One region of the Paenibacillus sp. FSL R7-0198 genome, then DNA from elsewhere that is predicted to be linked to it. Evidence: predicted binding sites of a transcription regulator. Region 1 holds the regulator's gene; each other region holds the start of a gene.
The links. The regulator LexA, encoded in region 1, represses DNA repair genes until DNA is damaged. The targets are predictions, from matches to a motif close to CGAACATATGTTCG.
Positions count from the first base shown of each region.

Region 2: the regulator LexA is predicted to act here: its motif matches at 3,084-3,097, upstream of MKY87_RS26135 (DNA polymerase IV).
Region 3: the regulator LexA is predicted to act here: its motif matches at 6,450-6,463, upstream of MKY87_RS01795 (DNA polymerase IV).

Region 1 is NZ_JBBOCB010000001.1:802,565-813,777, reverse strand. It holds gene MKY87_RS03355 (DUF402 domain-containing protein) at 1-487, shown strand, start outside; gene MKY87_RS03350 (AAA family ATPase) at 598-1,569, shown strand; gene hflX (GTPase HflX) at 1,694-2,980, shown strand; gene MKY87_RS03340 (methionine gamma-lyase family protein) at 3,064-4,317, shown strand; gene MKY87_RS03335 (MerR family transcriptional regulator) at 4,400-4,813, shown strand; gene glnA (type I glutamate--ammonia ligase) at 4,943-6,271, shown strand; gene MKY87_RS03325 (aldehyde dehydrogenase) at 6,858-8,159, shown strand; gene lexA (transcriptional repressor LexA) at 8,265-8,891, opposite strand; gene MKY87_RS03315 (LysM peptidoglycan-binding domain-containing protein) at 9,198-9,575, shown strand; gene MKY87_RS03310 (DUF896 domain-containing protein) at 9,671-9,880, shown strand; gene MKY87_RS03305 (hypothetical protein) at 10,006-10,515, shown strand; gene MKY87_RS03300 (HAD family hydrolase) at 10,544-11,213, shown strand, end outside.
Region 2 is NZ_JBBOCB010000001.1:5,942,326-5,953,538, forward strand. It holds gene MKY87_RS26120 (Mov34/MPN/PAD-1 family protein) at 1-177, opposite strand, end outside; gene MKY87_RS26125 (TlpA disulfide reductase family protein) at 404-955, shown strand; gene cimA (citramalate synthase) at 1,036-2,655, opposite strand; gene MKY87_RS26135 (DNA polymerase IV) at 3,187-4,488, shown strand; gene MKY87_RS26140 (ferredoxin) at 4,606-4,848, shown strand; gene MKY87_RS26145 (L,D-transpeptidase family protein) at 5,068-6,510, shown strand; gene MKY87_RS26150 (hypothetical protein) at 6,553-6,690, opposite strand; gene MKY87_RS26155 (quinone-dependent dihydroorotate dehydrogenase) at 6,944-8,041, shown strand; gene MKY87_RS26160 (GTP pyrophosphokinase) at 8,176-8,991, shown strand; gene MKY87_RS26165 (DUF309 domain-containing protein) at 8,978-9,460, shown strand; gene MKY87_RS26170 (thioredoxin family protein) at 9,679-10,227, opposite strand; gene MKY87_RS26175 (RsmB/NOP family class I SAM-dependent RNA methyltransferase) at 10,449-11,213, shown strand, end outside.
Region 3 is NZ_JBBOCB010000001.1:456,941-468,153, forward strand. It holds gene MKY87_RS01765 (TetR/AcrR family transcriptional regulator) at 1-358, shown strand, start outside; gene MKY87_RS01770 (NADH:flavin oxidoreductase) at 564-1,604, shown strand; partial or broken gene MKY87_RS01775 (substrate-binding domain-containing protein) at 1,795-2,226, shown strand; gene MKY87_RS01780 (class I SAM-dependent methyltransferase) at 2,292-3,008, shown strand; gene MKY87_RS01785 (fructose-1,6-bisphosphatase) at 3,275-5,206, shown strand; gene MKY87_RS01790 (RCC1 domain-containing protein) at 5,398-6,171, shown strand; gene MKY87_RS01795 (DNA polymerase IV) at 6,536-7,753, shown strand; gene MKY87_RS01800 (YolD-like family protein) at 7,750-8,097, shown strand; gene MKY87_RS01805 (hypothetical protein) at 8,099-8,467, shown strand; gene MKY87_RS01810 (phosphate/phosphite/phosphonate ABC transporter substrate-binding protein) at 8,925-9,845, shown strand; gene phnC (phosphonate ABC transporter ATP-binding protein) at 9,876-10,643, shown strand; gene phnE (phosphonate ABC transporter, permease protein PhnE) at 10,645-11,213, shown strand, end outside.

The DNA of each region.
Region 1 (11,213 bases):
CAAAATTTTCACAGGTTATATTACGTTGTACACCATACAGGATTTGAAAGAACCTCTGTGGAAAACTTATGGAGGCAGTACCTTCTGTATCGCAGATAAAGGTTATTCCTGGCTGCAATACTATCCGAAGGGAGAGCACTTTGTTGTAACGGCGATGTTTGACGATCAGGAACGGATTGTAGAGTGGTATATTGATACATGTCGTAGTCAGGGGATAACCGATCAGGGTGTTCCTTGGTTTGATGACCTGTATCTGGATGTCGTTGTACTGAAAGATGGAGAAGTATTTTTGCTGGATGAAGATGAGCTTGAAGATGCGCTGTCACGGAAACATATTACAACGGGTGATTATGACCTGGCGAACAAGACGGCTAAGGAACTGCTGCATGCCATTGATGCACATGTATTTCCGTACTTTCAGTTATCGCTGAAGCATAGGAAGAGTTTGTTTGAGAACGGAGAGTTTCGAAAAAACATTCAGATTTGATACATGTACCTATCCGTAGAATTCTTCATGATCCTTCTAATATTGGAGCACCTGATAGAATACATTAATAATCAGGAGAGTTCAGCCCGATAAAATAGAGGTGATGGCGAATGAACGGACGGGTCATGGCTGCAGGAGAGCAACCAGGAGGCAGACCATCCAGACAAATTAATATTGTGTTGCGTAACCAGGAACCTCAGATGTTGGTCAAAGATGAAGCAGCGGCAGTACAGGCAGCCAAGAGTATAACCAAACATGCACACTTCCAGGAGATACAGGGTGAATTGGAGCAACTGGTTGGACTTGAAAATATCAAAGACTTGGTATTTGAGATCTATGCTTTCCTACAGATTGCTCAGATGCGTACCGAAGCAGGCTTACTTAGTGGTGCGCACGTGTATCATATGATCTTCAAAGGCAATCCGGGGACCGGTAAGACCACCGTGGCGAGGATCGTTGCCAAACTCTTTCAGAAGATGGGTGTGTTGAGTAAGGGGCATCTTATTGAAGTAGAGCGTGCGGATCTGGTTGGAGAATATATCGGTCACACGGCGCAGAAAACAAGAGATCTGGTTAAGAAGGCACTCGGTGGGATATTGTTCATTGATGAAGCTTACAGTTTGGCCCGCGGGGGAGAGAAGGATTTTGGCAAGGAAGCTATTGATACGCTTGTTAAGTCTATGGAAGATAACAAAAATCAGTTTATACTGATTCTTGCCGGGTACTCGGAAGAAATTGATTTTTTTCTCCAGACGAATCCCGGATTACCTTCCCGCTTCCCCATTCAAGTGGAGTTTCCAGACTATAGCATTGATCAGTTGATTCAAATCTCTGAGATTATGGCCAAAGAGCGTGATTATATTCTAATGCCACAGACCATACTCAAGCTAAAGCAGCATTTGCTTCAGGAAAAAAATGATTCGCTGCATGCGTTCAGTAACGCCAGATACGTTCGTAATGCCATTGAGCGTTCGATCAGGCATCAAGCGGTTCGTTTGTTGGAACAATACTCGGAAGGCAGTCCAGGAAAACTGGAGCTGATGACAATCCGTACAGAGGATTTGAACTTTGAGCGAAAGTAAGCGATAATATAGTTTTTACACCAGCCGGCCGGGCCAACCGGTTCGGCTTAAGGCATGCCATGGCATATTCGTGGCAATGTATATTAACGAATTAATTTAGTAATTAGAGGGAGTGAACATATACATGACAAATGGCACGCATGATACAGATATGGTCAAAAAAGATCGCGCCGTCTTGGTGAGTCTTGTTACGGATGATGTAAAACGTACAGGTATCAACCCTGAGTACTCTTTAGAGGAACTGGTGAAACTTGCCGAGACAGCTGGAGTGGAAGTGCTAAGTGTACTTTCTCAGAACAGGGAAAAACGTGATACCAAATGGTTCATTGGTAAAGGTAAGGTAGAAGAACTCCGTTTAATCGCGGAGGAGCTCGGAGCAACTACGGCTATTTTTGATCAGGAATTGTCAGGTGCACAGGTTCGTAATCTGGAAGAAACCCTCGATCTTAAAATTATTGACCGTACCCAACTGATTTTGGACATCTTTGCACAACGTGCCAACACTAGAGAAGGTATCATTCAAGTGGAATTGGCTCAACATAGCTATTTGCTGCCACGGTTGTCGGGTCATGGTAAGAACCTGTCCAGACTCGGGGGAGGAATCGGAACAAGGGGCCCAGGTGAAAGCAAACTGGAGACAGACCGTCGTCACATCCGTGGTCGCATCGATGATCTGAAGCGTCATCTGGAAGAATTGACTCGTCATCGTAAGTTACATCGTGAACGCCGCAAAAAAACAGGCATTGTACAGGTGGCCCTTGTTGGTTATACCAATGCTGGCAAATCAACCTTGCTCAAGCAGTTGACGGCTGCAGATGTGTATATTCAAGATCAGCTATTCGCTACATTGGATCCCACATCACGTACGATGGAACTTCCAAGTGGAAAAGAAATCGTACTTACCGACACGGTTGGATTTATTCAAAATCTACCGCATGATCTGATTGCAGCATTCCGAGCAACACTGGAGGAAGTGAATGAAGCAGACCTGATCCTGCATGTTGTGGACGCCTCATCAGCTATGCGTGAAGATCAGATGCGGACGGTTAATACGATTCTGCAAGAACTTGGTTCAGGGGACAAGCCGCAGTTAGTCCTGTATAACAAAAAAGATGCGTGCACACCAGAGCAGCTTGAGATGCTTCCATTGGATAAAGGCCATATTAAAGTAAGCGCATTAGACTCGGAGGATCTGCTTAAAATCCGTGAATTCATTCAGACAGAGCTGACAGGTGATACGAAGCGCTTCCGTATACCGGCAGAACGTGGTGATCTTACGTCGGTACTTTACAAAATTGGTGATGTAGTGGATACCAGCTTTGAAGAGAATGATGTCATTTATGAAGTTGAATTGCAAAAAGGTGAATATGAGAAATTTGGTTATATGCTTGAAGAATTCATTGAATTGTAATATTCATGACATATTGATGTGATAAGTTACACGATAATGGATATTCGACGTCAGATTCGTGCTATGAAGGGGAATGAAGTAAGATGGTAAGCTTTGATTCAGAAATATCTGAACTTCAACGTCAAGTGGAGCGTCAGATTGAAGGACAACTTCAACAGATTGATCGGATCACAGATCACAATCAATGGAAGGTGATTAATGCTTTCCAACAGCGAAAAGTAAGTGATTTTCACTTTGCAGGTTCAACAGGTTATGCCTATAACGATCGTGGGCGTGAAGTACTTGATGAAGTATATGCTGATGTATTCGGCGCGGAAGCCGCGTTGGTGCGTCCTCATTTTGCTTCAGGTACTCATACGATTAGTACAGCTCTCTTTGGAGTTTTGCGTCCAGGTGACGAATTATTGTACATCACGGGTAAGCCTTACGACACATTGCATAAAGTTATTGGCAAACCCGGTGATGGTACAGGTTCATTACGCGATTTTGGCATCGGTTACCGTGAGACGGCCTTAACTGATGAAGGTGGAGTGGACTGGGCAGCAGTTGAAAAAAGCATTACACCGGCTACAAAAGTTATTGGGATTCAACGTTCACGTGGTTATGACTGGCGCTCCTCCTTCTGCGTTGCTGAGATTGCTGACATGGTTACGCGTGTTAAAGCGCTTAAGGAAGATGTCATCGTATTTGTAGATAATTGTTACGGTGAATTCACGGAGGAACGTGAACCGACAGAAGTCGGAGTTGATCTGATGGCCGGATCACTGATCAAGAATCCTGGTGGAGGCATTGCGGAAACCGGTGGATACATATGTGGGAAGGAACAATACGTACAGCTGGCAGCTTATCGTCTAACAGCCCCTGGAATTGGGGGAGAGGTTGGAGCAATGCTGGGGACAACACGTGGCATCTACCAAGGACTTTACATGGCACCGACAATTGTAGGACAAGCTATCAAAGGAAGTGCGTTTGCTGCTGCGATGTTTGCTGAATCCGGATTTGTAACCAAACCCGCCTGGAATGAAGCTCGCACAGATCTGATCCAGGCTGTTAAGTTTAGCTCTGCCGAGCATCTGATCGCCTTCGTGCAGGGAATTCAGCGTGCAGCAGCTGTGGATAGCCATGTGGTTCCTGAACCGTGGGATATGCCTGGTTATGAGCACCCTGTCATTATGGCGGCAGGTACGTTCATTCAGGGTGGAAGTCTGGAATTATCAGCCGACGCGCCTATTCGGGAGCCGTATATCGGGTATATGCAAGGCGGATTAACGTACTCTCATGTCAAATATGGCGTTTTGATGGCGTTACAGACTATGAAAGATCGTAAATTATTGTGAGTTTATCTAACACGTCATTGACACTTGGTAATAACTAAATGTACAATAGGGTGAAGAATAGATGACTGGAAGGTTGATGAACATGGGTGATGAAATCCGCAGAAATATGGCCTTATTCCCAATTGGTATTGTAATGAAACTTACGGATCTATCTGCACGTCAGATTCGTTACTATGAGCAGCACAGCTTGATCGTTCCTGCGAGAACGTCAGGTAATCAACGGTTATTCTCTTTTAATGACGTAGAGAGATTGCTAGAGATCAAGGCTTTGATTGAAAAAGGAGTTAACATCGCGGGCATCAAACAAGTGATGAATCCTGTTTCAAAAGAATCCGAGGAAGCTACAGTGATCACGCCAGATACTGAAGTTAAACGCAGAGAGCTGTCCGATACGCAGTTGCACCGCTTGCTGAAGCAGCAGCTTGTATCAGGTAAGAGACCAGGACAAGTATCTCTCATTCAGGGAGAGCTTTCCCGATTCTTTAATAAAAACTAAATTCGCATAACTTGGCGAGTGAGGGGAAAACATGCACTTTTGGTGTGAGACTCCTTGACCCGTGGAACTTTCTAATGTACAAATATAACAGGCAAGCCAAATACGCAGATAAGAAAGGGAGAGGTTATAGTGAGTTATACAAAAGAAGACATTCTCCGCATTTCGAAAGAAGAAAACGTACGATTCATTCGATTGCAATTTACTGATTTGCTTGGAGCTATCAAAAATGTTGAGATTCCTGTGAGTCAGTTGACTAAGGCTCTGGATAACAAAATGATGTTCGATGGATCTTCCATTGAAGGTTATGTACGTATTGAAGAGTCCGACATGTACCTCTATCCAGATCTAGATTCTTGGCTTATTTTCCCATGGGTTGCAGAGAACCGTGTTGCACGTCTGATTTGCGACGTATATCTTCCGGATGGTAATCCGTTCCCAGGAGATCCACGTGGCATCTTGAAACGAAACCTGCAGGAAGCCCAAGATATGGGATTCACTTCCTTTAACGTTGGTCCTGAACCCGAGTTCTTCTTGTTCAAAACAGACGAAAAAGGAAACCCAACTAACGAACTGAATGACCAAGGTGGTTATTTCGACCTTGCGCCTACGGATCTTGGTGAAAACTGTCGTCGTGACATCGTTATCACACTTGAAGAAATGGGCTTTGAGATCGAAGCTTCTCACCATGAGGTAGCTCCAGGTCAGCATGAGATCGACTTTAAATATGCTGATGCTCTGAAAGCAGCTGACCAGATCCAAACGTTCAAACTCGTTGTTAAAACGATTGCACGTCAGCATGGTTTACATGCTACATTCATGCCGAAACCGCTGTTTGGTATGAACGGATCCGGTATGCACTGTAACCAATCCTTGTTCAAAGGCAATGAGAACGCATTTGTTGATGAGTCGGACGAGTTGGGTCTGAGCAAAACTGCTCGTCACTTCATGGCTGGAACTCTGAAGCACGCACGTGCGTTTGCAGCAATTACTAACCCAACTGTGAACTCATACAAACGTCTTGTACCAGGTTATGAAGCGCCTTGTTATGTAGCATGGTCTGCTAGTAACCGTAGCCCAATGATTCGTATTCCAGCTTCCCGTGGTCTGAGTACACGTGTTGAGGTTCGTAACCCGGATCCGGCTGCTAACCCTTACCTGGCTTTGTCTGTTCTGTTGAAAGCAGGTCTGGACGGAATCAAACGTGAGCTTTCCTTACCAGCTCCAATTGACCGTAACATCTATATCATGTCAGAAGAAGAGCGTGTGGAAGAAGGCATTCCTAGCTTGCCAGCTGACCTGAAAGAAGCATTGAATGAATTGATCCGCAGCGAAGTCATCTGTGACGCTCTCGGCGACCACGCCTTGGCTCATTTCTATGAGCTGAAAGAAATTGAGTGGGATATGTATAGAACACAAGTCCACCAATGGGAACGCGATCAATATATTACGTTGTACTAATAGCTCAATCCCTTGGCGCTCTAGCGCTGAGGGGTTTTTCTTTTTGTGGGCAAGTACCTATATATTTAAAGAAAAATCAAAGTGCCCACAAAATCCCCCAAATGTCCCCTGAATTATTCTTCATCATCCCACATAATATTTCCGTCTGTAACCAAGCTTACATATAACTAACAAAATACATTCGTTTACCGATAGATAATCGTAAAACTCTCTTCTCATCATTGAAAGAGGAGTTTTTTTGTATGGTAACTAAACTCTCTATGAACTTTAACACTTCATGTTAGTAATAAAGCAAGATCATTTTCATCATTTATCTAGTAACCTATGAAAAAGAAACTGAAAATAAAATTCTTTCTACAGTGCATCAAACTGGCGGAGGCAAAAGATCTAAATCAAGCCTCCTTAGAAATTCTAATAGCCACGACATAGTAGCAAGTACTATCATTCATTCTTTCAAAATTCCAACCATCGTCCAATATATACAAATGGATGTTTCATTTGTATGTTGAAAGTTTCATATAGAAGAGGTATACTTTAATTAAATTTTGAGCAATTTAATTTTAAATAATTAATTGGAGATGTTAATATGGATCAAGCAAAACAACTAGTGACAGAACAACGTACATTTTTTTATACAGGACAAACTAAAAATATCGAGTATCGGATTAATGCGCTTCAACAGCTTAGAAAAGGAATTGAAAAGTATCAGCAACGGATTCAAGATGCACTTCGGGCAGATTTGAACAAATCAGAGGCGGAAGCTTACGGTTCAGAGATTCGTATTGTTTTGGGTGAACTGGATTTTGCATTAGAACACCTGCAGGAATGGGCTTCACCTAAACAAGTCCCAACCAATCCGGCTATGCCGGATGGGGTGAGCACCATTTACCCTGAACCATACGGAGTGGCGCTTATTATTGCACCTTGGAACTATCCTTTCCAATTGGCCTTCGGTCCACTGATTGGAGCAATTGCAGCCGGTAACTGTGCAGTTATCAAGCCTTCTGAATTAACACCAGCCGTATCTCGTCTAACGTATGATCTGATTCAGGAGATCTTCCCTCAGGAGTATATCGCCGTTATGGAAGGGGAAGTCGAGGCCAGCACAGCATTGTTGAAAGAGAAGTTTGATTATATTTTCTTCACAGGAAGCACAGGTGTTGGTCGCATTGTTATGAAGGCAGCTGCGGAGCACTTGACTCCTGTAACTCTTGAGTTGGGCGGTAAAAGTCCTGCTATTGTCCATAGTGATGCAGATCTGAAGCTGGTGGCTCAGCGTATTGTTCGTGGTAAGTTCCTGAATGCAGGGCAAACCTGCGTTGCTCCGGATTACTTGCTTGTGCATGAACAAGTTCATGATGAATTGATCAATCTGATTGGCGCAAAGATCAAAGATAAATTTGGAGATGATGTGTTACAGAACACTGATTTCCCGCATATTGTCAATGCTCGTAACTTTGATCGGTTATCGAAATTCCTCACAGATGGCAAAACGCTGATAGGTGGACGATCTGTACGTGAGCAGTTGCTGATTGAGCCAACTGTACTTGGAGATGTGAACTGGGAATCAGCTGTAATGCAAGAAGAGATCTTCGGTCCGATTCTTCCTGTATTTACGTACAGTGACTTGAACACTATGCTGGATGAGATTGTTCGTCGGCCAAAACCATTGGCGTTATATCTCTTCACACAGGATGAGCAACTGCAAGATCAGGTTCTGAATCAAGTATCCTTCGGTGGGGGATGTATTAATGACACACTTTCGCATATGACATCACACTATCTCCCGTTTGGTGGTGTAGGAGAGAGCGGTATGGGCTCATATCACGGGCAACAGAGCTTTGATGTGTTCTCGCATCACAAGAGTGTTCTGAAACGCAGTGAATAATGAGCCGCTAAAATAACATAAACATGAAAAAAAGAGGTTGTCCTGTTCATCAGGACAACCTCTTTCGTATTTCATTACATCTAGTTTTGTTGCTCATGTTAAATATTAATGAATATCTCGGAAAAGGCCAATGACTTTACCCAGAATACTAACGTGTTTCAAACGTAAAGGTTCGAAGGTCGCATTCTCCGGTTGAAGGCGAATGTGATCTTTCTCTTTATAGAACGTTTTCACTGTAGCTTCATCGTCTTCAGTCATTGCAACAACGATATCACCGTTATCAGCAGTTTGCTGTTGACGGACAATAACGTAATCTCCGTTAACGATTCCAGCTTCCACCATACTATCTCCGACTACCGAAAGCATAAACACTTTCTGTTCGCCTACATAATGTGTCGGAAGAGGGAAATAGTCTTCAATGTTCTCGGTTGCAGTGATTGGAACCCCGGCTGTAACCTTACCAACGACAGGAATACGTGCAACGCTATGAGCAAATTGATGAGAATGCTCAGATTCTTCCTGGCTCAAAAGCTCAATGGCTCTTGGCTTGGTAGGGTCGCGTCGGATCAAACCTTTTTTCTCCAAACGATCCAAATGTCCATGTACTGTTGAGCTGGAAGCCAGTCCAACAGCTTCACCAATTTCCCGTACGGAAGGAGGATACCCCTTCAACCGGACTTCATTTCGTATAAACTCCAGAATAGCCTGCTGCCTGCTGGATATCTTCGACATACCGTATCAACCCCATTTTAGTAACGTTTGGGAAAATTATAACATAGAACCTCCGTTCGTACAAACATAAGTTCTAAATAAAATGGCATTAAATCAGTATTTTTTAACTTTTAGAACCGAATTTGTCCAAAAGGCAGAGCATAATACTGCAAATACTTTGCAAATGCTTTGCAAAAGAACTTCATTAAGATATTTCTCCTTCAAAAAAGAAGCGAACAATTGTTCTAAAAATATATTGAACAAAACAAGTGTTCGTGTTATATTGATTTCAACAGATAGGAACAAACGTTTGGAGGCGGGTATTTAATGAGATATTCTACTTATCAAAGCATTTATGAACCAATGAATTCGGAACTGGTGAAGTCTAACATAGGGAACTACAAGAAGGTTTTAGCACGTTTCAAGATTTCTTCATGGATGTTAAAGGTAGCCATTACTTCTTTGATTATATTTATTGGATGCAGCACTGTTTTAACTGTATTTGCTGGCAATGAGAATGATGTTCTACCTGGAGGAAAGATAGCCGTTTCACAAGGGGAAACATTATGGAGTATTTCTTTGGAACATAAACCGACGAATATGGATACACGTATTTATATAGAAGCAATTAAGAAAGTGAATCAACTTCATACAACTTCCATCCAAGTGGGACAAGTACTAGCTCTACCGCAATTTGCAGAATAAAATGCACATCAATGAGTGTTAACGCGTGTCAGCTTGACAAGCTGCCTTTATCATGGCAAAGTTAATATGACTTTGTATTTTTGGAGGGGACAAGCTTGGATATAGATAGTCTGGTAGCACGCATTAACGAATTGGCTCGTAAGCAAAAGTCCACTGGATTGTCGGAGGAAGAACTTGCTGAACGTGCCGAGCTAAGAGAGATTTATTTGAGTAATATTCGCAGCAATTTCAGACAACAACTGGATACCATTGAGATTGTTGATGATGAGAATGACAAAGGCCACCAAGGCAAACTCAAACACTAACGAAACCTAATGATATCATTATGATATTTAGGTTTCTTCCTGTTATTTTGAGTGTGCAATTTATAGGGGGAAATGTTGGTTTGCAATTATGTAAGCCGATACAAAGACACATAAGGGGGATTCTCATGTCGCGTTCGTTCGAGAGAACGGTTAAGAAAAATTCCAAGCAGTTAAATCAGCAACGCAAAAAAAGTGGTCAACCAATCACAGGTACACCAGGTGAAGAAGTCTTTAAGGGACGCAGTTTGTTGTTCCCAATATTTTTGATTGGTCTCGCCTTTTTGTATCTGTTTATGAGCACGTTCCTTGTGCAAGCTCCAATGACAACTTGGGACTGGGTGACCATGCTGCTTTATGTATTTTTGGCAGTCATCTTCATGCTTCGTCGTCCATACATCAAGATTAGCAGTAATCGGATTATAACGACGAAGGGTAATCGTGAACGTTCAATCGGGGTTGACGATATTGTCAAATTCAGAATTGAACCAGGTACAGTTGTTATCGAACATAACAGTCGCGGGAAAAGATGGGTGTTTACCAAGTTATTGAACCGTTACGATACAGATGCGATTGCAGAACGTTTGCTGAAGTTTGCAAAAGCACACCAGATCACCGTGGAAACCGTCGAAAAGTAATTATTGCATAAAGGGGTAGATGATCGGAATGGCATTAAAAGCGATTTTGTTCGACCTAGATGATACTTTATTATGGGATGAGCGTAGTGTTCGAGAAGCTTTTCATGAGACTTGTCTAATCGCAGCGAAAGAGACTGGGGTCAAACCAGAAGAACTTGAAGAAGCTGTTCGTAATGAGGCACGTGGACTGTATGAATCATATGAAACCTTTCCTTTTACCAAAATGATTGGAATCAATCCGTTTGAAGGCCTTTGGGCTAACTTTACTGGTGGGGATCAACCTGAGTTCCGTCAGTTGGAACAGCTTGCTCCAGTTTACCGTAAAGAATCCTGGCGTCGTGGCTTGTTGAAGTTGGGTATAGATCGGGAAGATCTTGCTGAACAACTGGCCGCACAGTTTGGAGTAGAACGGAGATCCAGACCACATGTATACGAAGAAACGATGGATACCTTGCGCCAGTTACAAGGAAAGTACAAACTTTTGTTGTTAACGAACGGTTGTCCTGCTTTGCAACAAGAGAAGTTGGATGGTGTACCTGAATTGACTCCTTTCTTTGATGAGATTATTATCTCGGGTAACTTCGGAAAAGGAAAACCAGATCCGTCGATATTTGAACATGCTTTGAATAAACTGGGTGTTAAACCCGAAGAGAGCATGATGGTTGGAGACAAGTTAACGACTGATATTCGTGGTGCTT
Region 2 (11,213 bases), 5.1 Mb from region 1:
AGGTGCTACGTTACGAATGGGCTGAAACCGACTGATTCGTATACCGCCCGCTGCGGTTTCACCCAGCATAACCCCGCAGGCTTCTTGCGGCAGCGAAATGAACATGTGCTTTGACATCTCTTGCTCTACGGAAGAAGGGATGTAGAAGACGTTTTGCTGCCCGTGAAGTGCTGCCATTTGTATTCACCCCTCTCTCTTTGGCTCCTGCTTAGGCAGGAGTCCTTTTTCATTTTATTTTCTGTAATGCGGATTGTAAAATTTTAAAGGAAAAGGGTACAATAATAAAGAGAACATTTGGCAATCATGTTCTGGTCAACTGTGATAGAGCGTGATAAACATTTAGCATGTGCAGAAATTACGGTTTCAGTTTCAATATGCTAATTATATAAAAGGGTGGCGGGTTATGAAACGAAACATATACATACTCCTTGGTGTTGTCTTGCTGGTTGGTATTGCACTGGCCCAGAATGCGGGTGACGGCATTGCAGCCGTCTTTAAGCAGGAAGAACCGATGCCTACAGAGACGGGACCACGTGCGGGTCTTCTGGCGCCTGCTTTTTCTCTGACAGCAATGGATGGGAAAACGTACAGTGTGGGCGGTGCCAAAGATAAGGCTACGTTCGTCAGTTTCTGGGCATCCTGGTGTGAGCCGTGTAAGCAGGAAGCTCCAGAGCTGAACAGAATGGCTGCGAAATACAAGGATAAGCTTGACATGTATGGGGTTAATGTAACGTCATACGATAAACTCAAAGATGCCAAAGCTTTTGTGGATGAGTACCAACTGACATTCCCTATTCCCTTGGATGAGAAGGGGACAGTGTACGCTCAATACAATGGGGTGGCTTTTCCAACGAATGTTCTGATTGACTCCAGAGGAGTTATACAGGAGATTGTTCTGGGCATATTACCCGAGAAAGAGTTGGAACGTAAGATTAAAGAGCTAGTTGCAAATTAATTTTCTGCAAAGAAAGAAGCCCTTGCATCCATGAATCATGGGTGCAGGGCTTCTTTATATTTTCCGGGAAATAAGCGTTATTAGTGGTTGCTTATCCCATGAGCAGGAATAGGGAGTGTGCCCGGCTCATCCTGCAATTTTTCTTGAAGCAAAGCATAGCGGAAACTGTGTACAAGAGCTTCCCAACTTGCTTCAATTACGTTCTCGGATACACCGACAGTGTTCCATGTGTTCTCCGTATTTTTGGATTCGATCAATACACGAACTTTGGCGGCTGTGGCATCTTTCTCATCCAGTACACGTACTTTGTAGTCTGACAGATGCATATTGGCAAGTGAAGGGAAGTATTGCACCAATGCTTTCCGCAGAGCGTTATCGAGTGCGTTCACCGGACCGTTACCTTCAGCAGCGGTATACACACTTGTTCCAGCTACATTAAGTTTGACAAAAGCTTCAGAAACAACGGATTTGCCCGCCGTTTTCTCCACAAGCATTTTGAATGATTCAAACGTGAACAATTCTTTCATGTCACCGTTCGCTTCACGAATTAACAATTCAAGCGAAGCATCAGCACCTTCGAACTGGTAACCCTGATGCTCCAGGTCTTTGATCTTCTCAATAATCTGACGTGAATTGGCACTGCTTGGATCGAACTCAAGCCCCAGTTCCTGAGCTTTGGATACAATGTTACTTTGTCCGGCAAGTTCCGAGACCAGTACACGTTGTTTGTTACCAACCAGTTCAGGCACGATGTGTTCATAGGTACGTGAATCCCGCAGAATGGCAGAGACGTGAATCCCACCTTTGTGAGCAAAAGCAGCATTGCCGACATAAGGCTGATTAATCGGCATATTCACATTGGCAATCTCGCTAACATAACGAGCCACGTTTGTAAGTTGTCTCATGGAATCCTCAGTAACACATTCATAGCCAAGTTTCAGTTGCAGGTTCGGGATAATGGATGCGAGATTGGCGTTACCGCAACGCTCTCCATAACCGTTCATCGTTCCTTGCACCTGACGGGCTCCGGCTTGTACAGCGCTGAGTGTGTTGGCCACAGCCAGTTCACAATCATTATGTGTATGGATACCGAGATGTGCATGAGGCAGGCTTCTATGCAGTGTGGATACGATCTCGTGCACCTCGTTTGGCATCGTCCCGCCGTTGGTATCACACATGACGAGCCAGTCCGCTCCAGCTTCGTGGGCCTTGGTCAAGACCGCTTGAGCATACTCCGGGTTATGTTTGAATCCGTCAAAGAAGTGTTCTGCATCAAAGATCACTTCCATTCCATTCTGTTTCAGATAGGCGATGGAATCATAGATCATGGACAAATTTTCTTCCAATGTAGTCTGCAAAGCGGTATGCACATGGAAGTCCCATGATTTACCGACCAGGGTTGCAGCCTGAGCACCGGATTCGATCATGCGCTTCAGGTTGGCGTCTTCACTAGCAACACTGCCTTTTCGGCGGGTACTGCCAAAAGCAACAACCTTTGCGTTCAGGTTTAATTCCTTGACTCTTTTGAAAAACTCAATGTCCTTGGTATTGCTGCCGGGAATTCCGCCTTCAATATAATGGACACCCAGGTCATCAAGCTTCTTGGCAATTTTGAGTTTGTCGTCTGCCGATAAGCTGACACCCTCCCCTTGTGTGCCGTCACGTAAAGTCGTATCGAAGATGGAAATGGCCTTTGACATGAAGATCCTCCTTTGAGATAAAGCGCTCTTTTAAAAGTTTGGATTGTAAGTTGGGAAAAGCTGTTAAGTACGTTAGTGGACGAATCCTTCGATTCGGCAACGCTACACTGTGTTAAACTCAATGCGCTGATTTGTCCTAAAGTCGTCAATTTGTATAATTAATTATTATAGCACCATTATAGCCAAATGCTACATAGAAATCGCAGTTTCATGTAACAATTAACGGATTTTAGAGAAAAAAGAAGGATGTTAATCATAATCCGGATGTATGTTATAATCTATTATTGAGTTTTAATTGGAATATATGGAAGAAAAGGAGGGTTAATTTTGAGTTTTGTATGGGAAAATACGATTATTGCTCTGATCACTTTGATATTTTTTGTGAGTGTAGGATGGTTAATTATTCGGTCTCTGATCAGATCCCGCAGAAAATAAATGTTCGTGACTGAATTAACATAATGGGTTTGATATACTATAGAAGAAAGAAATTCGTTTCATTAATTAGTGTGCAAGAAAGGGCGGGGGTTCATGATGTCTTCAGACGGCAATCCTCCAGCGAATGTGGATCAATTTTACCCTACAGCCGGACGGGTGATTCTGCATGTCGATATGAATGCTTTCTACTGCTCTGTACATGAAGCCGAGGAACCAGATTTATATAGAGGAAAAGCAACGGCCGTTGCGGGCAGCAGTGAACTGCGAAAGGGTGTAATTGTAACCTGCTCATATGCCGCTCGTAATCGAGGCATCTCAACAGGTATGGTTGTCCACCAAGCCATGAAAAGGTGCCCTGATCTCATTGTGATTCGTCCTGATTTTCATTTATATCGTCAATATTCAAGAGCTTTCATGCAGATTGCGTATAGTTATACCCCTCAACTTGAGGCAACATCCATTGATGAATGTTATCTTGATATTACAGGTTCAAGGCAATTCGGGAATCCAATGGAGATTGCGGAGAGCATTCAGCGTAGAATCAAGGATGAATTGGGGCTGCCATGTTCCATTGGCATTGCACCCAACAAATTATTGGCGAAAATGGCTTCGGATCTGAAAAAACCGAACGGTATCTCCATTTTACGCATGAGGGACGTACCCCGGATTCTTTGGCACAGACCATGCAACGAGATGTTTGGCATTGGCAAAAAAACGGCTGAAAAGCTGAAAAAACTGGGCATTGAAACGATTGGTCAATTGGCCAAGTCGGACGAGAACATGTTGACCGAACTATTCGGAGTTAATGGAACATGGCTCAAAAATTCTGCGAATGGCATTAACCATTCCGCAGTTCACGCGGAACGGGAAGCTAATAAATCCATTGGGCATACAACCACTCTACCGGCGGATGTATCGGATATGAATGAGATTCATCGGGTATTCCTCAATATAAGTGACCAGGTAGCCAGAAGATTGCGCAAGCACGAAATGTTCAGCCAGGGTATTCAGATTACGATCCGCACACCGGATATGAAGACAATCACCCGATCACGTCTAATGGAAGTTCCTACGGAGGATGCGACGGTCATTTACCGTGAAGCCTGTAAACTATTTGAGAAGCATTGGGGTAGTGGCAAGCCTGTCCGTATGCTGGGTGTGACACTTCAAAACCTGATTCCAAGAGAAGAATCCGCTGTGCAGATGGACTTGTTCGAATATGAGCAGAAGCCCAAGAAGGACAATCTGATTCGGATTATGGATCAGTTACGTGATAAATTTGGTGAGAATGCTGTTGTGACCGCTGGCATGCTTGGAGATGATCCTTCCGTGCTGCTTCGCAATCATAAAGTGCGCGGTACTTCCCTGCAAAAAGATAACTTGCAAAGTCTTGATTAAATAAGGGATAATAGAGACTTGTGGTTGCAAAATGATTTGTAATTATCCTTACTTTGTATTAATATGTTTCTAGATAAAAACACTGTACGTTTCGAATTTTAGGAGGAGAGAATGTAAATGAGTAAATATACTTGGGTTGAAAAAGACACATGCATCGCATGTGGCGCTTGTGGAGCAACAGCTCCTGACATCTACGATTACGATGATGAAGGTTTGGCAGAAGTTATCTTTGACGGCGATGCTAACCATGGTATCAAAGCTATTCCAGACGACTTGTTTGACGATATGCAGGATGCATGCGATGGCTGCCCTACAGATTCAATTAAAGTAGCGGATGAGCCTTTTAATAAAGAGGGTTAAGTATTTCTTGCATGAACACAGAGCACTTTCTTTTGTCTTTACGACAAGGGAAGGTGCTTTTTTTGTTTTCATTTAACTGTGATCTTATGACCTGTGGATCAAGGACGATTATTGTCGAAAACCCTTTTTTCCACCGGGTACTCAAGTCCTATGGATTCAACGCCATGTTATGCCGATATATATGGATATACGGAAAAAGGCGAAATAGTGGAGGATCGGATGCAAAATACTCATCTAAGAACATATGTCAAGAAACATCCCGACAATAAAATGGCTTGGTACTTGCTTGGAAAGGAGTATTTGGGCGAAGGACAGGAGGCCAAAGCCAATTATTGTTTTCAGCAAGCGGGCGAGGTTTACGAAGCATTTGAACGCAGTAAAGCTCCTGCTGACATCTGGGTAGACTATCAGGAGAAACTGGTGGAGATGTCTGAGCAAAAAGAGAAAAAACAACGTAGACGCAAAATGTGGCTTACGTTGTTCATGCTGCTTGTGCTGGCAGGTCTGCCACCTGCGGACGCTCCGGGGTTCAGTCGTGAAGCGGCCGACGCACTGTCAGCAGCACTGGAATCCACAGATGACATCGAAGCGCCTATAGAAGCGGATAAACAGGCTGTGACTGCATCCGCGCCACCAAGTAATGTGTTTACTGCTGCGGCATTTGGTGGAGGCAACCATGGCGAGACTGCGCTCGCAGCTGCCTGGTCCGGGTCTGGCCCAAAAGTAGAGACCTCTGCTGTACTGGGTATGCAAACCTCGGATGACTGGTCTTTATGGAAGCGAAATATGCCTGTGAAATACATAGTACAAACCAATACAAAAGGTAAATTAACTGCACAGAGTTATGATGCCAAGCAATGTAACTGTGAACCTCCTGAAGTCACGCCGAAAATCAAAAAGATGGCTATGGCGTGGACCGCCAAGCAGGAAGCGGCTGCATCATTATCAAGTGCAATCGTTGCCTATCGCAAAAAAAATGACGCTTGGCCCAAGAGTGTAACGCAAATGGCCCAGCCATTTCCGAATAATATTCTGGGCGAGACTGCGCCAGGGATGACCGAGATGTTTCCGAAGCTGTTAGCTTTGCATCAAGGAAAGGCACAGGAAGGAAAGAACGATTCAAGTGGTAAAGAGAATGGTTCAACGACTTCGAATTCGTCTCAAGGCAAAAATGCCGCTTTTGCAGATACGCTGGGAGGTCAGCCTTTTTTGCAGGAACCGCTGGAGATTGTCATTGATAAGGATAAACATAAACTTGCATTAATTAGTGGGAATACCATTGTTCGTATGTATGATGTGGGACTTGGCGGTGATCGAACCCCGGAGGGTTCATTTATCATCACAGATAAAGTGGTCAATCCGAATGGGCGCTCGAACGGTGAGTTTGGAAGCAGAGGTATGCAACTCTCGAGTACAAATTATGCCATCCACGGGACCAACGAGCCAGACAGTATCGGACTGGATGAGTCCCTTGGATGTGTGAGAATGCGTACAGGAGATGTAGAAGAGTTATTCGCTCTTGCTCCGCAAGGCACTCCGGTACGCATTGGAGAAGATGTACTGCCAGATCTGACGCTTGTTCCAGAAGCAAAGCAGCGTTATCAGCATACACTTGTTCCAAAGCAGAATAATCCGAACAAAACGTATCACTGGCTGAATTGATCTGTTGGATATGTAGAATCAGATGGATTCAGCCTGAATCATCTACATGTTGGCAATAATGATAAGAGCACCAATGATGATGATCAAGCCGCCTACACTGGCTGCTGTCCATGCAATGGCTTTGCGATTCACTTCTTCTTTCTTTTGCTGTAATGCAGGTGGTTTACGTTTGGGAGCCATGAGTTATTCCTCCTTATTGGAATAGAACTGGTGTAGAGTAACCATGCTCTCATTGTAAAGAATTCAACTCGTCATTTCCAGTGGGCGGGTGGATTTCTTGTGAGCATTTTGTATTATTCGATTTGTGCTGTCTATGCGCAAACTACTTTCCTTTTTAATAAGAAACAGATAGACTTGTGTGTAGAGTGTTTTTTACATATGAAAAGACGGACAACGGCTTTTTGGCGTACCGGACCAGAACGGAGTGAGTGATTTGTTATACAGAAGTCTTGCTAAACCTTTGTTGTTCAAAATGGACCCTGAACAGGCCCATCATCTGATTATTGGCGGCCTTAGTGGCGTGGGCAGCATCCGTCCGGTTCCTTCCGGACTACGTGTGATGTACGGCGTTCGTGAAACGTCTGATCTGGCTGTTGACATGTTTGGGTGTCATTTCCCTACACCTGTTGGTCTGGCTGCGGGTCTGGACAAAAACGGACAGGCCGTAACGGGCTTTTCTTCCATCGGATTTGGATTCATGGAAGTGGGAACCGTGACACCACTTGCACAACCAGGTAACGATCAACCACGACTGTTCCGTTTGCCTCCGGATGAGGCTTTGGTGAACCGAATGGGCTTCAACAATCTTGGTGCGGAAGCCATGGCAGGAGAACTTTCACGTCTACAGGATCGGCGTATTCCAGTGGCTGTTAACATCGGCAAGAATAAGGCAACGTCTAATGAGGAAGCTCACTTGGACTATTCGAAGTGCATTCAGGCACTATACGATTATGCTGATCTGTTCGTGGTTAATATCAGTTCACCAAATACACCGGATTTGCGTAATCTGCAACATGGGAATGAATTGAAGGAACTGCTCGCTGCGGTTATGAACGAGATGAACGTGCAGCATGCACGAGCGGGCGGAGCGACCAAATCCGTTCTGGTGAAGATTGCACCGGATGTGAATGATCAGGAACTTGAATATATGGTTCGCACAATTGCAGACAGCGGTGTTGCTGGCATTATTGCAACGAACACAACCATCAGTCGTACAGGACTTTCCCACCAACATGCAAAAGAGACTGGCGGTCTGAGCGGTAAACCTCTACGTGAGCGTTCTACGGAGATTATTCGCCAGATCTATCGTCAGACCGAAGGCAAACTTCCGATCATCGGTTCAGGTGGCATTTTCACAAGTGAAGATGCATACGAGAAAATTAAAGCCGGAGCAAGTCTGGTCGAAATATATACAGCATTAATCTACGAAGGACCTGAGGTGAATCGGCGTATTCATGCCGGACTGCGTGAGTTACTGCGCAAGGACGGTTATCGTCATATCTCTGAAGCGGTTGGTGCGGAGCATCGTTAAGAAGGAATGTGGATCCCCGGATTGAAAATATAGAAGCATGGAAGAGCGTAAAATGGTTCGGGACTCTTCCCCCCACCAAACATCATGTATAATGGAATAGAACAGGGGACGCTATAGAGACAGGAGGCATAAGCATGGACGGTAGAGACTGGGGTACATTTTTACTTCCTTATGAACAAGCGGTAGAGGAATTAAAAGTCAAGTTTAAGACAATGCGGGCGGAGCTGAAAAAACGGGAAGAGTATGCCCCGATTGAATTCGTTACCGGTCGTGTCAAAAAAATATCCAGTATTCTGGAGAAATCCAGACGACTGAATGTGTCGCTTGATGACGTGGAGACAGGCATTGAGGATATTGCAGGTATCCGTATCATGTGCCAATTCGTAGATGATATCCGTCGGGTTGCCGAATACATTCGAGGCCGCAAGGATCTCACGGTACTCATTGAGAAAGATTATATTACGAATTTCAAAGAGAGCGGTTATCGCAGCTTCCATATGATTATTGAGTATCCCGTTCAGACGGCTCTGGGACAAAAGATCGTATTGGCCGAGATTCAGATCCGGACACTTGCCATGAATTTCTGGGCTACCATTGAACATTCTCTGAGTTACAAATTCCGGGAGAGCTTACCGGATGACATGCGAGCCAGGCTGAAAAAAACAGCTGAGGCTGCTTTTGTACTGGATAATGAGATGTCTGCAATTCGTCTACAGATTTTGGAGGCGCAGAAGGCATTTGAGGATGATTCCAATATCGTGTCAAGAACATTGAATATCATTCATCAATTGTACTTCTACCACCTTGTCAGCGAAGCGATTGAAGCACAGAAGCGATTTAACGATTACTGGGAACGGCATGATATGGAAGGGCTCAAAGACTTGCTCGATGACGTGAAGAAACTTCTGAACAACGCCAGAAAGGGCGAAAACCCGGATGAGCATCTATGAGCCACTGTACATTGACTACTTAATCTACTTCAATCGGGATCAGGATTATTTCGAGTGCCATGAGGTGCTGGAAGAATTGTGGCTTGAACGTAACCGGAATTCTCTCTATAAAGGGTTGTTGCAAATTGCGGTTGGTTTATACCACTTCAGGAATGGCAATCTCCGCGGAGGAACGATGATGTTACAGAGCTCGCTTGATCTTCTGGAACCTTATCCTGCTACAATTCTGGGCATTGACCTTGGGACTTTGGTACGGGATGTACAGGAAATCGTGAAGGAACTGTCCCTATCAGATGTTCAGTCTGTGACTTACAGGGATTTGTCCATACGAATTGTTGATGAGGTCTTAGAACAAGAGATATCTAGAAGATCGCTTGAGCTAAAACCTAATATTCCGCAACGGCGCAGTCCTACCAGAGGGCGAATATACGAAGAGAAGATGAAGGCGATGGATCAGGGTAAAATTTAAGCCGTAATCAGCGTTAACATCCAAATGAGCATCCCATGGATATGAAGTTCCATGTATATGAAACACCCCGACGATTCCTGTAAAGGGAAAGATCGGGGTGTTTTTGAATGTTGCGTCTTATTCAGATGATTGCAGGTGGCACAGCCTGTCCTTCAACAGAACAGTGTCTGGTTATACAAGTGCCTTATTGTAGATACTTATGGAAACGGATCTAGCAGTTAGCTTGCCGAAGGAGCGGCACTGCCTTTATATTTTTGGAAAAATTGTTTGTAATCATCCAGTGTGTAGCCTTGGTCACTGCCATTCTCTTTCAGTCCGCCAACCATACGGTCTTTTTCGACACCAGCCTCATAATAGACGAGTGTAGGCGTGAACTCGATATTGTAATCGGTCCATCCTGCTTCGAATTCACGCAGATTGAACTGCGGAAGCTCAATACCTTCACTGTCAACCAGTGGCATCAACTGAGGTGTTGTTGCACGGCAGTGCGAGCAATCGGAAGCGAAGAAATAAACAAAAAAGCTGTCTTTGTTATCGATTTTGGCTTTGAGATCAGTGGGTACAATAATTTGTTGATAGTTGGGATCACTAAGTAGCTCGCGTGTAGCTGGATTAAGCTTGGAAGCAGCGATGCCATAAGCATTTTCGACTGAATCCATCTGTTTCTTGGATTGCTGGTCTACGACAACCAGTGCTGCAATCATAATGATTAAAATACCCAGGAATATAAGGATCGCAGCACTTTTCTTTTTCTTCTTGGATTTCATTGGACATCCCCCATCGATCATATCGAAATATAGTTTGGGCAAAAATAAAGGTTGGGATTATATGCATAAACACCCGAATTTTTGCTCAGGAATCAATCTACTTGCCAGTATACTACATTACACGCTGTAGTGGAATAGATACGATATGATAGGAAAGCAAAGCTTGGATATGATAAAATAAAACGATATTGCAATCTTACCAAGACAGGATGAGTGGGAATATGGGTGTAAAGTTACCTTTGATATTTGCTGAGCGAATGAAAAGTTTGCTGGGTGATGAGTTTGAACAATTTATGAAATCGTATGAACAGTCTCCCCATGCGGGACTGAGAGTGAATACGTTAAAAATATCGATGGAACAATTCGATGAGATTGCTCCGTTTGATCTAAGACCTATTCCGTGGTGTGAGACAGGATTCTATGTACCTCATGGTGTTAAACCGGGGCTGCACCCTTATTATCATGCAGGCCTGTATTATATACAGGAACCAAGTGCAATGGCTCCAGTCGAATTATTGCAGGTGGAGCCTGGAGATCGTGTGCTTGATCTGTGTGCTGCTCCGGGAGGGAAAACAACACAGATTGCTGCAAAGCTGCAAGGCAAGGGTGTACTTGTGACGAACGATATCCATGCTGAACGCACAAAAGCACTGGCCAAGAACGTGGAATTGTACGGGGTGCGGAACGCCGTTGTTTTGAATGAGTCGCCAGAGCGGATCGCAAATGCATTTCCGCATTATTTTGACAAACTATTAATCGATGCGCCTTGTTCAGGTGAAGGTATGTTCCGCAAGGATGAAGACATGGTGAAATCGTGGGAACATCATTCGGTGGAAAAATGTGTACTTATGCAGCGCGATATTCTTGAAACTGCGGCACGATTACTGGCTCCAGGAGGTACGATTGTATACTCGACCTGTACCTTTGCACCGGAGGAAAATGAAGCGATGATTGCGGAGTTCCTGAATGTAAACCGGGATTTCGTA
Region 3 (11,213 bases), 350 kb from region 1:
TGAAACCCTGGATTCGTCTCCCGTTGATAAACTGGATACCTTACGATATTCCCTTTTAGACGATGAAACTGGCTGCCAAGGGTGTCTAATTGTGAATGCATCACTCGAATTCGGAACAGATGACGAGCAGGTCACCCGCGAAGCTGAGCTCATGGCAGAAGAGATTCAACTGGTATTAGATAAGATTATAAGTAGTGGCCAGAAACAACAGTTAATTTCCAACCGGTATACGAGTATAGAGCTTGCATCTTATCTAAATAACACCATCCTTGGTGTGAGAGTTATGGAGAAATCTGGTTCATCCCGTGAACAGATCGAGACGGTTCTGCGTACTTCATTTGGCATGATCATGTCTTGATCTTTTTTTTGTGAAATTCTTGACTACGAAGTCAAAAATAAATGAAGGCGGATCAATACACCACGAAACCTTGAAGGAGGTGGGGCTTTTCGATAAAGATCGTGTATTGATTCATTTGGAAGTAACATCTAGTTGTTAACCAGGCTGGTTGCTGTTTAACATCTCCTAGGTCAATTTATATAAAATGAAATATGTGGAGGTTATTATGAATTATTCTCAATCCGTAGAAGCATTGTTCCAACCTATAGAGTTAGGTCACTTGAAGTTATCCAATCGGATCGTGATGGCGCCAATGACGCGTCAATTTTCTCCGGACGGTATCCCGGGTTCGAATGTTGCGGGCTATTACCGCCGCAGAGCAGAGAACGCAGTGGGGCTGATTGTGACGGAAGGGACAATAATTAATCATCCGGATGCATCCAATCAAGCCAATGTGCCGCACTTTTATGGCGAAGCTGCAATGAATGGTTGGGCACATGTTGTATCTGAAGTACATGAAGCTGGCGGTCGAATTATTCCACAGATCTGGCATATGGGAGCCAAAGGTCATGTTAATGATTATTCGGAAGCTGAGATTGCTACAATCGTTCAGGAATTCGCAAAAGCAGCCTCAGAAGCGAAACGCGTTGGGTTCGATGGTGTTGAAATCCATGGAGCACACGGCTATCTGATCGACCAATTCCTGTATGAGAAAACCAACTCTCGTACGGATCGTTATGGTGGAGATATGATGGCTCGCACACGTTTTGCAGTTGAAGTGATTGAGGCTTGCCGTAAAGTAGTGGGATCGGAATTCCCTATTGTACTGCGTTTATCTCAGTGGAAGACAGATGATTATCAGGCTAAATTGGCTGAAACACCGGAATTACTGGAGCAGCTTCTCGCACCGTTGGTTCAAGCTGGCGTCGATATCTTCCACTGTTCCACACGCCGTTTCTGGGAGCCGGAATTCGAAGGGTCTGATCTGAATTTTGCTGGTTGGACCAAAAAACTCACTGGTAAACCGACAATCACTGTTGGATCGATTGGTCTTGATGGTGACTTTACAAGTCTGTTCACAGAAGGTAAAGGCGCAAGTAACGTCGGTATCGAGGGATTGGTACAACGACTTCAGAATGATGAGTTTGATCTGGTTGCTGTAGGCCGTGCTCTTCTAGTCGACCCTGAATGGGCTAAGAAAATTCAAGAAGGACGTACTGATGATCTGGTTCCATTCACAAGAGAGGCGATGACTGTACTTACTTAATTGTAGTTATAATCATTAAGAATATGTATTAATCAAACACACCTTCAAGAGAATGAAGCCTTGTCGTAAGATAGGGGAGATCATCTTGGAGGTGTGTTTGTAATGGCAACCAGAGTGAGTTATCCGGTAGAATTAAAGATGAAAGCCATAGAAATGAGACTGGCAGAGGTTTCAGTTTCGGAATTGAGAATTGCTGGAAGAACATTTCCGATTGTTAACTGCTCCAGATCACCCACTCCCCAAACGAACTGTGCTGCAATTGGAAGATTTTCATGATGAAGTGTTCCTGACAAATGAGAAGGGTTGTCCATATCGAACGATGTTTGATCGATCATTTGAGAAAGAGGGCATTGATAGCATCACATATTTAGAGTTTCAAAGTGCCGAGGCTATTAAACAATGTGCAATTTCAGGAATCGGTATTGTCTTTCTTCCTGAGATCGTCGCGAAATCTGAAGTTGAACGTGGAGAACTTGTTGTCCTCCCATGGCAAATTCCGGACTTGCAGGTAGATCCACAGATGTTGTGGCATAAAGACAAGTGGCTTTCACCAATCATGTTATCTTTCATAGAAGCAACCAGGGAAGTTATTGGTTCACTGAATGAGACTAAAACTGTATAGTTTATGTATGAGGCATCAAACTGTTGAGCACAGTAAACGCTGTTGAAAGTGGGGAGACATTATATATGATTCCATTAGTATATGACCAGATTAACCATTGGGGAAAAGATGATGAATTTTTCCTTGCATTGTTAAAGAGATTACAAGTAGAATCTATAGCTGATCTGGGCTGTGGAACAGGAAGATGGACTACTCATCTTGTTCAGTGCGGTTATAAAATTACCGCTATAGATCCCAATGAAGAAGCGATTGAAATGGCGAGAAGTAAAGATAATTCTGGAAATGTGAATTGGATTATAGGTGATAGTGCGGATTTACAAACCAATACCTATGATGCGGTAATCATGACAGCCAATGTTGCACAGGTATTTCTTACAGATGATAGTTGGAAGCGGGTAATCTCGGACGTATTCCGATCCCTAAAAAATGGGGGTCACTTTATTTTTGATACAAGAAACCCTTTGGTAAAAGTATGGGAAGAATGGGAGAAGGACAAAACTCCTGACTTAGCTAAAGATAGACTAAACGGAGATCCTTTAGAAATCTATACAGAATATGAAGGGTTTGAGGGAGATATTTACACTTTCTACGAAATGGTAAAAAATACAAAAACAGATGAAGTGTTAGTTCATGAAAAAATGCAGCTGAGGTTTCGAAATCAAGAAGAATTCGATGAGTCGCTGAAACAAATAGGTTTCTCAAAAATTGAAACATACGGTGATTGGGAGTTTAAAGAAGCAAATTCTGAGAATAGATCGTTTATTTTTCATTGTGTAAAATAGCAGTTAGTTAAAAAATGTCGAGGGACAAAGACATGATCCCATTGAAAGTCGCTATTTTAGCGGCTTTTTTATTTTTACAAACATTGTTTCGTTCAAAATCCATTCAATGAAATTTGTTCATATATGATTAACTGGAGTATGATGGGGGAAGGCGATGCTGATAATTACCATATAATCAATGCCAAGTATAGAGTAATTTTATGTAGGTCTAAAGCTTTTGGACCCGGCTATACAACACCATACTTCCTTGAAGGGGGACATCTGTTTTGGATGAGCAGTTTCTAGATTTATTGGCCGAGAAATATGATACGGAAGAAAAAATCATAACAGAGATCATCAACCTTGAAGCGATCTCCAATCTCCCGAAGGGAACCGAGCATTTTGTCAGTGATTTGCATGGGGAGTTCCAGGCTTTTCAGCATGTACTAAGAAACGGTTCGGGTACCGTCAAAGAGAAAATCAAAGAATTATTCCGGAAGGTTTGGACGGATCAAGAAATCAATGATTTTGCGGCGTTGGTTTATTACCCGGAAGAAAAAATACAGCTGGTTATAGGGGAACTGAGCAATAAACAGGCTTTGAACCAGTGGTATAGACTAACGATTGAACACATGCTTAAGCTTATTTCTTATGCCTCTTCCAAGTATACACGCTCAAAATTGCGTAAAGCTCTGCCGGAGCAATATGTATATATTGTAGAAGAGCTTTTATACAAGACGGATTCGACCAACAATAAGGATCCTTATTACGAGGAAATATATCGGCAAATTATATCCTTGGGCCAGGCGGACAATCTCATTATCGGCCTTGCTTATACGACTCAACGCCTGGTGGTTGACCATCTTCATGTGGTTGGAGATATCTATGACCGGGGGCCGTACCCCGATAAAATTATGGATACACTGATCAACTACCATTCTGTAGACATTCAGTGGGGTAACCATGATGTCCTCTGGATCGGAGCCTACGCGGGTTCTCTGGCCTGCCTTGCGAATATTATTCGGATCTGCGCCAGATACGACAATCTGGATATCATCGAAGATGTATACGGAATCAATCTGCGCCCACTGCTAAACCTGGCGGAGAAATACTATGAGGACAATCCATCTTTCAGACCTAAGCTACAGGCTGGTCATAACCTAACGGAGCAGGAAATTCTGCAGATCACGAAAATTCACCAAGCCATTGCCATGATTCAGTTTAAACTTGAAATCCCGATTATCAAGAGACGCCCATACTTTAATATGTCTGAAAGACTTTTGCTGGAGCAGATTGATTACGACAAAAATGAAATCAACATCTGCGGTAAAACATACCTGCTGGAAAACACCTGTTTTGCAACCATAAATCCGCAGAAGCCTGAACAATTGCTGGAGGAAGAACGCCAGGTGATGGAAAAGCTGCTGTTTTCCGTTCAGCATTCCGAAAAGATGGCCAGACATATGAATTTTCTTATGAAAAAGGGTAGCCTTTATTTAAAATACAACGGGAATTTGTTAATCCACGGCTGTATTCCTTTGGATGAAGAAGGAAATATGGAAGAAATGCAGATTGAAGACAAGACATATGCCGGCCGTCAATTGCTTGATGTTTTTGAGGATTATTTACGTTACGCCTTTGCACATCCGGAAGAGACAGAAGATCTGGCGACGGATATGGTATGGTACATCTGGACAGGGGAATGTTCCTCGCTCTTTGGAAAGAGAGAAATGACCACTTTTGAACGGTACTTTATCCAAGATAAAGAAGCACATAAGGAGAGAAAGAACCCTTACTACCATTTACGTGAAAATGAAGAGATCACTCGAAAAATTTTGCAGGAGTTTGATTTGAATCCAGATCATGGACATGTCATTAACGGTCATACGCCAGTCAAAGAAAGTCGTGGAGAGAGCCCTGTTAAAGCAAACGGAAAAATGATCGTGATTGATGGCGGTTTTTCCAAAGCCTATCAGTCCACAACGGGCATTGCCGGATATACCTTGCTGTACAATTCTTTTGGCATGCAGCTCGTCGCCCATCAGAAATTTAATTCAAAAGAAGATGTGTTATGTAACGGAACAGACGTGTTATCTCTAAAAAGATTGGTGGACAAAGAACTGGAGCGGAAGCTGGTGAGGGAAACCAATGTCGGGGAGAAGCTGCTGCGGAAAATCTCAAACTTGAAGGATCTATTAGAATATCGCTACATGAAATGAAACGATTGCTAAAAATACACACCTTGATCAACCGTTTGAGTGCATTTGAAGTAAACGCTCGTATTGGGCAGGGAAGTAAGAATCCCCTGCCTGTGCGAGCCTTTCTTTTGTTAAAGTGCGATTTAACAACAAACTTTATGACTTACAGTTGAACTAAACGAGGATTTTCAATTGGCGGAGAGGAGGAAGATATGGGCTACAATTCACGGAAGGAAGCAGTGTTTGAGACGAAACGGTTCCGTAACTGTACCATAGCGGCCGGTCGTCGTCATACCGTTGCTCTTAAATCTGACGGAACAGTAATAGCTGTGGGTGATAATAAATATGGTCAATGTAAGGTAAGCGATTGGGGCGATATCGTCGCAGTTGCAGCGGGTAATGTTCATATGGCTACGAATACCGGTAATGCCCATACCGTTGGTCTTAAATCTGATGGGACTGTAACAGCTATAGGTTGGAATAAGCATGACCAATGTAATGTAAGCGAATGGCGCGATATTGTAACCGTTTCGGCAGGTTGGTGCCATACGGTTGGGGTTAAATCAGATGGCACCGTGGTTGCGGTGGGGCGAAATAATGAAGGGGAATGCAACGTGAGCAGCTGGCATGATATTTTATCGGTCACGACGGGTGACTGGCATACAGTCGGTCTAAAAATAGACGGAACGGTAACAGCCGTTGGTAACAATAAGTATAACCAATGTAGCGTAAACGACTGGGGCGACATATTAGCTGTTTCGGCGGGGTATCTGCATACTGTTGGGCTTAGATGGGATGGCACGGTAGTCGCTGTGGGTAGAAATAATGAAGGTGAATGCGACGTAAGCGGTTGGCGCGATATTGTAGCAGTTGCAGCGGGGAGTTATCATACCGTTGGTCTTAAGTCTGACGGGACGATGGTTGCTGTGGGTGATAATGATTATGGACAATGTGATGTAAGTGGATGGAGTAGCATCCAACAATAAAATACTAAGAAAGCAGCAGCTGATGTCGACTGCTTTTATTATTTTTCTCGGGACAAGAACATGGTCCAATTAAAGTCGCTAATTTAGCGGCTTTTTGTGTATTGGCTTTTAAATAGCATCCTTAATTACATATTCAAGTATTTTCGCATTTAAGTCAGGAGAATGAAAACTGTGGTTACAGGTGGGAGTTCAACTAATGGAGAAGCTGGTGTGTCTTAGTATGATTTGAATCCATCACTTCGTCGTATGCCTAATATAAATATTTACCTCTTGCATAAAGAACGTACGTTCGGTTTATAATATACAAACATACGTTCTTAAATGTACAGGAGTGATTTCAGTGTTGACTAAGCAACGAACCATTATGCTCATTGATATGCAGAGCTTTTATGCTTCAGTTGAAAAGGCAAAAATGCCTCAATACAAAAATAGACCATTAGCTGTCGCTGGAGACCCCGCAAGACGTTCTGGAATTATTCTTGCCGCTTGTCCACTAGCCAAAGCGAAGGGTGTATCTACCGCGGAACCACTTTGGCAGTCTCTTCAGAAGTGCCCTGAACTGATCATTGTGAGACCACACATGCAAGAATACATCGAAGTATCCACTCAAATCATGTCCATTATTGAGGAGTTCACCGATCTGGTCGAACCGTACAGTATAGACGAATTATTCGCTGATTTTACAGGGTCCATGCATCTATTCGGTAATGATCCAGTCGATTTGGCCAAGCAAATTCAAGACAAAATCTATAATGAAACAGGCGTTTACGCGAGAGCTGGCATTGGTGAAAACAAAATCATCAGTAAATTGTGCTGCGATATGATCGCTAAAAAAGCAGAGGGGGGCATTTTCCATCTAAAGAAAGAGGAGTTACACCTCCATATTGGAGATAAGCCCATCCGTGATATGTGGGGAATTGGCTCAAGAATGGAAAAACATCTGTGGAAGATGGGCATCCGAACCATTAGAGACCTGGCGAATACGCCTCTTTCCAAATTAAGAAGTAAGTGGGGTGTTAATGGAGAAGTCATCTGGCGAGTTGCAAATGGACTCGACAATTCACCGGTAACCGTCAACACACACAGTACACAAAAGGATATCGGAAACGGAATGACCCTGCCTAGAGATTTCATAGAGGCTTGGGAGATCGAAGTAGTTATCCTCGATATCTGTACAGAAGTGTGCAGAAGAGCCCGTAAAAAGGGACTGATGGGTAGCGTCATATCCGTAAGTGTGTCTGGAGCGGATTTTGACCACCCCACTGGTTTTCACAGACAGGTTAAACTGTCTGATCCTACAAACATAACCGTTGATGTATGCAAGATAGCCAAACGCATATTTCATCAACACTGGGATGGGCAACCTGTGCGCCGTGTAGGCGTATCCCTGTCTCAATTATCCAACGCGGATACATATCAACTATCTTTTTTTGATGATCAAGAGCAGAAACGGGCCATTGATCAGGTGATGGACGACATTAAGGATCGATTTGGCGACATTGCCATTCTACGAGCGAGCTCCATTACGGCTGCGGGTCAAGCGATCGATCGAGCATCTAAAATTGGGGGGCATTATAAATGAGCAAAAAACTGGAGGCCAATGGATTATGGGAATCGAGCCGCATGATGCTTCCACAACATAAAGAACGAATTATACAGCATCGTACTCAAATTCATTATCAAGCGAAACCACTGATCCATGAAGATGAGTGGGAGATTATTACTCAGAATATAGATATGTCGCTCAATTATACATTGCAAGCTACCTTTGAAATATTTACTGAGTCAGGCAATCGGTATATACATGGGATCGTCACTTCAGTCAGTACCTTTGGAAAGAAAATCAAAATTGAAATGGAGAATGGATTTGAATGGGTCGATTTTGATCAATTGGTCGCTGTAAAACTTGAAGAAGGAGGCGTGTAAAGTGCGACAGACTTTCGAGGAACTTTCACTCGTGAAGAGGGTGGTAGAGCTCCCTTATCTTTTAGGTGCTCTGGAGGTAGATAAGCATAAAATATACGCTTCAAACTTTAAGATGAAATCTGTGTATGTTGACTACTTGGACGGTACCCAAAAGAAAATTGCTTTAGAAATGTACAAATCGAAACAAAGGCTAAAGGAACATCATATTAAAATCATAGATGAAGTGAGATCCGAACTGAGTTTAACGGTAGATTATTCGGTGAGAGGTTACATTCATAAAATGACATTATTATGGAGCAAAGTGAAAGTGGATGTAACCTTAATGCTAACCGAACATATGAACGTTGATATTACTGAATTGCCCACATGAACATGGAGTTCAAGCAGAATAAGGTATATAACCACATCCGGTGGATATAATGCATTTAAAACCATTGTTTTCTTCTCCCAAATGGGTAAACCGACCTTTGAAGTTGAAGGGTCGGTATTTTTTGTCTCTATGTCATAGAAAATATATGTTGAGTTTCTGAAAAGTCTGTAGATGAAAATAAAGAATAAAATAAATAAAAATCTGTCGGCGAAGAGCAAGAACATATTCCCTTTGAAGTCGCTATATTAGCGGCTTTTTTGTTTATCGATACAAGTTTCGTGTCCCGAGCCAAGGAGAAAAACTTGTACCGATTGCCGAAACTGACAAAACATAGTCCGATAAATGTTTTACAAATTCGGTGATTCACCAAATCACTCTTCTTACATTCAACTTGTATCCTACTTGTGTACCAGATAATCCGGTATGGAAGCAACCAAATTTCAGGAGGGTATACATTGTGAAAAATAGTAAACGTAACGGTTATCAAAGCTTGATCCTCTCGCTTGTATTTATGCTTGTCATCCTGTCTGGATGCGGGGCATCAGCAAGTTCAAGTTCCAGTGAAGGCGGAATGCCAGAAGTAATCCGAATCGGTATTATGCCAAGCGAAGAGGGCGAGATGAACCGTTCTCAGGAACAGCTTGCAAAAGACATTACTGAAGCAACCGGCATTCCTGCGGAAATTTTTGTAGCAGAAGATTATAACATGGTTATCGAAGCCCTGCGTGCAGGCAAAATTGAAGTTGGACTGATCGGGCCGTTTGGTTACATCATCGCTACGGAAAGAGCCAATGCCCAACTGCTTGTCCGTTCCGAAAGTGATCAACAATCGAATACGGTAATCCTTGTCCGTAACGACTCCCCATATCAAAGTGTAGAAGACCTTAAAGGAAAAGACTTTTTGTTTGCCGATCCGGCATCAACATCAGGCAATCTGTACCCACGTGCCACATTAATGAAAGAACTTGGTCTTTCCAATAAGGAACTGGATTCCTTTTTCGGCAGTGTAGCGTTCTCCGGTGGACATGACAAATCACTGCTTGCACTGGCAAACGGTAATGCAGATGGGATTGGGACGTCAAGTCTCATGGTGCCGATGATGGCAGAATCAGGACTTATTAAAGAGGAAGATTTCCGCGTGATTGCCGAATCCGATCCGATCGTCGGTGGAGCTCCACTGCTTTATCGTCAAGATTTGCCAGAGGAATTGGTTACACAGCTACGTGATCTTATGCTGGATTACGATACGAAAAATCCTAAATTCCTGGAAAGTGTCGGCGCAGCCCGTTTTGTAGAAGGCAGTGACAGTGACTTTGATCCAATCCGGGAAGTCGCCAAAGCACTGGATATGTCCCCTGAGGAACTGCTGAAGAAGTAGAATTCAAACTTGAGAGAAGGAGGAATTAAAATGACACTTTTACAGGTGGAAGGGTTGTCCAAGGTATATCCTGACGGAACAAAAGCACTTGATAACTTAAACCTAACAATTAATGCTGGAGAATTCGTTGTTGTCATTGGACCGAGCGGAGCCGGGAAAAGCACATTGCTGCGCAGCCTGAACCGAATGATCGAGCCGACAAACGGAAAGATTCAGTTTAAAGGCAATGAAACTATGGGCATCAAGGGTAAAAAGCTCCGTGAACTTCGCCGCCATATGGGCATGATCTTTCAGGGATATAACCTGGTCACCCGTGTGTCCGTTCTTAATAACGTGCTGCATGGACGATTAGGCTACATGAATCCGCTGAAAGGGGCACTGGGTCTTTACTCAAAAGCAGATACAGAAGCCGCCAAGCTTATGCTTCATCGTGTTGGTTTACATGAGCAGATGTATAAGAGGGCAGATGAACTCAGTGGAGGTCAGCAGCAGAGAGTGGGTATTGCACGTGCACTTTCTCAAAAGCCGGACCTGATATTAGCAGATGAACCCATAGCCAGTCTCGACCCTGCTTCCTCTGAGACGATTATGCATTATTTATATACGATCTGCAAAGAGGAAGGCATTGCCTGCCTGTGCAATCTGCATCAGGTAGATATCGCGAAGAAATACGCAACCCGTATCATCGGTATCCATAAAGGGTCCAAGGTGTTTGACGGGACACCGGATGAACTGACGGAAGATATGATCCGTCTCATTTACAACCAGACCAATCCCAAAGTGAAGGAGACAGCCTGACATGAATGCGGCTCAGTTACAATCTGCCCGAAAAATGAAACGTACACAGACGATATTGTTTTTTATCGTGCTGTTGGCTCTCATTATCTGGTCTTCCATCGGCGCAGAGTTTTCATTTGGAGCTTTGTTGGCAGGGGTAGGAGAGAGCTTCCGATTTATCTTTTTTGATTTTCTTCCACCTGATTTATCTTCACTTTCCCAACTCATTGAACCTGCCATGCAGACCCTTTATATGAGTGTGGTGGCGATGGTCATCGGGTCGGTTGTAGCAGGGATGTTATCCTTTTTAGCCGCGGCCACGACAAGCCCTCACCCTTACCTTCAGGTATTTGTTCGTGCGGCTACATCGCTGTTTCGTAACATTCCGGTAATTATCTGGACGATTCTGCTTGTTGCAGCGTTTGGACTGGGGGCTGTAGTCGGTACGATGTCGCTGATCCTGATCTCAATTGGTATGTTAACTCGTTCCTTTGCCGAGGTGCTTGAAGAAATTGACATGGGACAGGTAGAAGCGGTTCGAGCTGCTGGCGGGAGTTATTTACAAGTGTTGTCCCAAGCCGTGTTTCCACA